Regions from separate parts of the Vibrio sp. SS-MA-C1-2 genome, predicted to be linked through region 1. Evidence: riboswitches for the same ligand, from Rfam matches in the RefSeq annotation. Region 1 holds a riboswitch; the other holds the start of a gene.

Region 1 (3,329 bases):
GGCACAAATCCAAATGGAAACATTGGCAAAAAACTGTCAAGAATTTGGCGTTACGCTCTATGATCTAAACCACCCTTACCAAGGTATCGTCCATGTCATGGGGCCAGAGCTAGGGATTACACTTCCTGGTAATACTATTGTTTGTGGTGATTCTCATACCGCAACCCACGGTGCATTTGGTGCATTAGCTTTTGGTATCGGCACATCAGAAGTTGAACACGTTTTAGCCACACAAACCCTAAAACAAGCCAAAGCAAAAACCATGAAGATCGAAGTTCAAGGTAAAGTCGCTAAAGGCATCACAGCCAAAGATATTATCCTAGCAATTATCGGTAAAGTCGGTCACGCTGGCGGTACAGGTTACGTGGTTGAATTCTGTGGTGAAGCCATTACCGATCTTTCTATGGAAGGTCGTATGACGGTTTGTAATATGGCGATCGAATTAGGCGCAAAAGCGGGCTTAATCGCACCAGATCAAACGACATTCGATTACTTAGACAATCGCAAATTCTCGCCATCAGGTGATAACTGGTTACAAGCTGTCGATTACTGGAAAACATTAAAAAGTGATGATGACGCAGAGTTTGATGCCATTGTTACCCTTGATGCAAAAGAGATTGAGCCTCAAGTTACATGGGGAACAAATCCTGGTCAGGTTATCTCAATCACGCAATTAATCCCAACGGCAAGCTCTTTCGCTGATCCTGTGGAACAAACCTCAGCAACCAAAGCGCTTAACTACATGGGATTGGAGTCTGATCAATCACTTACTGACGTTAAGATCGACAAAGTCTTTATTGGCTCTTGTACTAACTCTCGTATTGAAGATATGCGTGCAGCAGCGGCGATGATCAAAGGCGGTAAGGTTGCCAATCATGTTCAAGCATTAGTGGTTCCAGGTTCAGAACAGGTAAAAGCTCAAGCTGAATTAGAGGGTTTAGACCGTCTATTTATTGAAGCTGGTTTCGAATGGCGTCTACCGGGTTGCTCAATGTGCTTAGCGATGAATAATGACCGATTAGGTCCTCATGAGCGTTGTGCATCCACCAGCAACCGTAACTTTGAAGGCCGTCAAGGTCGAGATGGACGTACTCACTTAGTGAGCCCAGCAATGGCAGCCGCAGCGGCAATTGCCGGTCATTTTGTTGACATTCGTGAATTAGAAGAAGCTTAAGGATAGGAGCAGTTACCATGTCTATTACCGGTTTTAAACAACACACAGGTTTAGTTGTTCCTTTGGATACAGCAAACATCGATACTGATGCCATTATTCCTAAGCAGTTCTTACAAAAAGTAACACGCACAGGTTTTGGTCAGCACTTATTCCATGATTGGCGTTTTCTTGATGATGCAGGGACAGAAGCCAATCCTGAGTTTGTAATGAATAAAGCGCGTTATCAAGGTGCTTCAATTCTATTGGCTCGTGAGAACTTCGGCTGTGGTTCATCTCGTGAACACGCACCTTGGGCATTAGCAGATTACGGCATTAAAGTGATGATCTCATCAAGCTTTGCCGATATTTTCTATGGCAACTCAATCAATAACCAAATGGTGCCAGTTCGCCTAACAGAAGAGCAAGTTGATGAGTTATTCAACTTTGTTAACTCAACACCGGGTGCAGAGATCACCGTGAGCCTAGAGAGCATGACTGTCGAAGCTAACGGAAAAACGTATTCATTTGAGATTGATGAATTCCGTCGTCACTGTTTGCTGAATGGTTTAGACAACATCGGTCTAACTCTACAGCATGAAGAGAAGATTGCTGCATTCGAGCAAAATATCCCTGAGTTTTTACGCTAAAAATAAGTCGCTTAAAAACAATCAGCCCTGATAGATCATTTTCTGATTTTAAAGTCGAGAAAACGTCTATTAGGGCTTTTTTTATTGAATGATTCTTATCTTCAAACTGGTATTTAGTCGTGAGAAACTTTACACTGATTATGTTCTCATTGGGGGGCTTTAAGCTGAGATCGGACAGACCGGAACCCATTGAACCTGAACCAGATAATGCTGGCGTAGGAATTGAGACTAACCTTGAATCGCAACTGTTTATGGTAAGGAAAATAAAACCATAAATCCACATTGCCCTCCTCAAGCTCAACGCTATGCCTCTAAATTTAAGTCCTGTTTTAATGGCAATTTAAATAATCAGAGGAAGATAAAAAATGAATAAAGCACTGACTAATAAGATAGTTACAGGCACTCTACTTGCCACCACCTGTTTACTAACAACATCAGCAATGGCCGAAACAGAGCAGCCGACCCTCACTGTTTATACTTATGAATCCTTCGCGGCAAGTTGGGGACCCGGCCCAAAAGTTAAAGCTGAATTTGAAAAACAGTGTGGCGGCTGTACTCTAAACTATGTCACTCTCGATAGTGGCGCGGCAATGTTAAACCGCCTGCGTTTAGAAGGTAAAAGTAACAAAGCTGATATCGTTTTAGGTTTAGATAATAACTCGATCACCGAAGCCGAAAAAACCGGACTCTTCACGCCAAGTCATGCCGATTTATCCAAGTTAGACTTACCAATAAAATGGGATAACCAGACCTTTATTCCTTACGATTACGGCTATTTTTCATTTATCTATAACAGCGAAAAAATGAAAACACCACCAGCAAGCTTTGCAGAACTACTATCAAAAGATAATGATTACTCGATTATCTACCAAGATCCAAGAACATCATCGGTAGGGCAAGGTCTACTGCTTTGGATCGAGTCGATCTATGGCGATCAAGCACCACAAGCTTGGCAACAGATTGCCGATAAAACGGTGACCGTAACCAAGGGGTGGAGTGAAGCCTACAATATGTTCCTAAAAGGAGAATCAGATTTTGTTCTCTCTTATACTACCTCTCCGGCTTACCATATCATTGACGAACAAGACGATAAATACAAAGAAACGACCTTTACTGAAGGTAACTATATGCAGATTGAAACGGTTGCTAAAGTGGCAGGAACAAAACAGTCAAAGCTTGCTGACCAATTTATCAATTTTGTTCTCACTAACGATTTTCAACAATATATTCCAACAGGTAACTGGATGTACCCAGCAACCGATGCGCCACTGCCGAAAGAGTTTGATCAATTAGTCACGCCATCTAAGCCGCTACTTTTAGATTCAGAGAAAATTGCTAACAGTCGCAAACAGTGGGTTCGTCAATGGCAACAGGCAGTTAGTCAGTAGTGGTTTCTAATAGTAAAATTTGGCCTGGTATCACCATTACTGGGCTTATTCTATTGCTGATTGGTGCTGCAATTACGCTACTTTTCAGCCATAGCTCTCTCAATGATATCAGTCAGATCTGGCAAGATCCCTATATCCGTC
Region 2 (3,329 bases), 1.1 Mb from region 1:
CTATCATAAGCTGAATATTTTTCGGATTTTTGAGTGATATATTTTAATGAAAGTGAGTAAGACATATTATTTCCTTATAATGTACAGATGTAAACGCTCCCTCAACTAAATGAGTAGAGATAAAGATAAAAGTTTATTGCCAGTAAATAATTCTCTTTTCACACCAACGGGCAAACTTGACTAACAGCAACGCCATTAATGTGACATAACAGGCAATAATCGTGACTCGCAGGGATGAAAAGCTACTTAGTGCCCGAGCAAGATAAATACCTAAGCCGTACTTTCCCCCCAACCACTCAACAAATATTACCGTACCAAAACTGTAAGTTAATGAAAGTCTCAGACCCGTCGCTAATGAAGGGAGCGCATGCCAGAGATCAATTCGCCAAAATCGTTGATTTTTATTCAGCCCTAATAACAAATGAAACTTTTGCCATTCTTTGGGTTGAGATTTTAAAAAACTATTGGCATAAAAAAAGATGGGAAAGAAGCTAAACGTTGCAACAAATAAAATTTTAGGTACAAAGCCCAAGCCAAAATAGCTAATAATAATAGGAGCTAATGCAACAGATGGTATCGCCTGCCCCATAATCACAACGGGCAAAATCACTTTATCACAACGACGGGAAAGTGAAGTTAGCCAGAGAAGTAAAACAGCCACCACAACAGAGCAAAGCAGACCAGAAAAAAGGAGTACAATAGAATAATAGGAGTGATGCAGCAACACACTAAGATCACTCGCCAAGAACTGCTTGATAGCAAGAAGGCTGTGTTGTACTGATTGACTCATTACCCACTCATTAGCAGCCGAATAATGATAAAAAATTAAAGCGCCACCAGAAAAAAATGGAGTAATAACAAGAATTAAAATAATAAAAAGAGTTGAAGATAAGATCTTCATTGAAGTTGTTTGCATCTATCATCCCTACGTTGGTATTAGCCAAATCAGGTTATAATGGTCGCTTGACGCCTCTCAGCCACAAATTATTTATGGCTCCCACTGAATCAATGAAAATTTAACGATAATTAAACTAGATAACAACATAGAAAAAGTAAAAGTGAGACTCTAATCACAATTAAAGTAAACGGAAGATATAAAAAAACCGACTGCAAGAGTCGGTTTATATAAATCAAATAACGATTAATATTAGCTATAAAATGCACGTTTCAATGCTAATTCAACACCACGAATTTCAGCAAGACCTTTTAAACGACCAATACAAGAATAACCAGGGTTAGTTTTCTTATTTAAATCATCGATCATTTGGTGGCCATGATCTGGGCGCATTGGGATCAAGCGAGTCTCTCCGTTATCAATACGACGTGTTTCTTCTTTTAGAAGTGCATTGATAACATTATACATATCAACATCACCTTCTAAATGAGCGGCTTCATGGAAGCTCATTTGATTTTCTTCACGTTGAGTTGAACGTAGGTGTGTAAAGTAAATACGGTCACCATAAGTTTCAATCATATTAACTAAGTCATTATCACCACGAACGCCGTAAGAGCCCGTACACATAGTAATACCATTCATTTTACTTGGTACTGCGGTAGTCAACGCTTCAATATCTTCAATCGTCGAAACAATACGTGGTAAACCTAAGATTGGACGGGGTGGATCGTCCGGATGAACCGCTAATTTTAATCCATACTGTTCACAAGTTGGAATTAGAACTTCAAGGAATAATACCATATGCTCACGCAATTTAGCTTTATCAATACCTTGATAAGTATCTAAACGAGCCTGAAACTCTTCTAGTGTATAACCTTCTTCTGCTCCTGGTAAACCAGCAATAATATTTGATGTCAATTTAGCAACATTAGCTGGGCTCATCGCTTCAAAACAAGCTCGTGCTTCTTCTTGCTCACCGGCAGAATATTCTAGCTCAGCACCAGGGCGTCTTAAAATAAACAACTCAAAAGCTGCAAATTCGATTTGATCAAAACGTAATGCTTTTGAACCATCTTCTAATTGATATTCAAGATCAGTACGAGTCCAATCAAGAACAGGCATAAAGTTATAACAAACAGTATCGATACCGCATTCAGCAAGGTTGATTAGAGATTGATTATAATTTTCAATCCACTTAGCGTAATTGCCAGTACGAGTTTTAATCTCTTCATGTACAGGAACACTTTCAACCACAGACCAAGTCAGTCCTTTTGCTTCGATGATCGCTTTACGTGCTAAAATTTCTTCCTTTGTCCACACTTCACCATTTGGAATATGGTGTAAAGCATTAACAATACCAGTTGCTCCAGCTTGTTTAATATCATCTAATGACACATTGTCATTTGGGCCATACCAACGCCATGTCTGTTCCATTTTATACCCTTACTTCTTTGACTGTGAGTCGAGTTATTCTCAATTCACTTTATAAAATTCGATTATCTAAATAAAAAACCATCAAAATTGGGATCATCAACATCAGATAATTTAAACAAAGTCTGTTTTACATTTTCTAAATGTTGCCACATCGCATCCCTTGCACCATCCGGATCTCGACGTTGCAAGGCTCTTAATACTTGTTCGTGATCATCTAGCCACGCAATTCGATAATTCTTATTCGTAATATGTGTGTGTAGTTGTCGCCACATTGAGCTATCAGTACGACGATTCCATAAATCATGAGCAATATCGCTCAATACACTATTTTGTGAAGCTTCAGCAATTGTTAAGTGGAATGTTTCATCACCATCATAATCACTGTAACCTGTTTCTAATTGTTGTCGTTCTGTATCGAGAGCTTCACGTAACTTTGAAATATCATTTTTTGTCACATTCAATGCAGCAAAACTCGCAATTTGGCTCTCAATCACTTGTCTTGCTTGTAACAACTCAAAAGGACCGATATCTGCCGTATGGCTAGGTTCATGAAAGGCGCTTTCAGTATGACTATCTAAAGTAGAACTAATCACGTAAACACCAGAACCTTTTCTTACCTCTACGAGACCTTTTAGTTCCAACATGATAATCGCTTCTCTAACAACCGAGCGACTGACTTCCATTTCTTCAGCAATTTCACGTTCAGGTGGCAATCGCTCTCCAACACTTCTTTCACCATTACAGATTTGATTTTGTAATGTAAAACCAATCTTTTGATAAAGCCTTTTTGGTGGTGTTGAACTATTCATATTTTGCTATCCCCGTCCTCACACAGAGTGAAATCCATTTTACCAGCAAATTTTGATTGGTCAACCAATTGGTTAACCAATCTTCAATTTAATTATTTTTGTTCTTTTAATTTTTTGTAGAAAGTCGCTAGAATATCAAATGCTTCTTTCTTGGTTGATTTATTGTTTGAAATGAGTCCTTTGCCATTCCA

Evidence for each region. Region 1 has a riboswitch for thiamine pyrophosphate ahead of thiB (thiamine ABC transporter substrate binding subunit). Riboswitches for the same ligand answer to the same signal wherever they lie in the genome.
Region 2: linked by a shared signal. The riboswitch ahead of L0B53_RS14685 (ABC transporter permease) and the one ahead of thiB (thiamine ABC transporter substrate binding subunit) in region 1 are both predicted to bind thiamine pyrophosphate.

Annotation. Positions count from the first base shown of each region.
Region 1 covers NZ_CP090981.1:321,346-324,674, forward strand. The annotation lists gene leuC (3-isopropylmalate dehydratase large subunit) at 1-1,174, shown strand, start outside; gene leuD (3-isopropylmalate dehydratase small subunit) at 1,198-1,800, shown strand; TPP riboswitch at 1,941-2,039, shown strand; gene thiB (thiamine ABC transporter substrate binding subunit) at 2,166-3,188, shown strand; gene thiP (thiamine/thiamine pyrophosphate ABC transporter permease) at 3,188-3,329, shown strand, end outside.
Region 2 covers NZ_CP090981.1:2,267,519-2,270,847, forward strand. The annotation lists gene L0B53_RS14680 (thiamine-binding protein) at 1-65, opposite strand, end outside; gene L0B53_RS14685 (ABC transporter permease) at 134-916, opposite strand; TPP riboswitch at 906-1,011, opposite strand; gene uxuA (mannonate dehydratase) at 1,148-2,329, opposite strand; gene L0B53_RS14695 (FCD domain-containing protein) at 2,392-3,138, opposite strand; gene L0B53_RS14700 (glycoside hydrolase family 2 protein) at 3,231-3,329, opposite strand, start outside.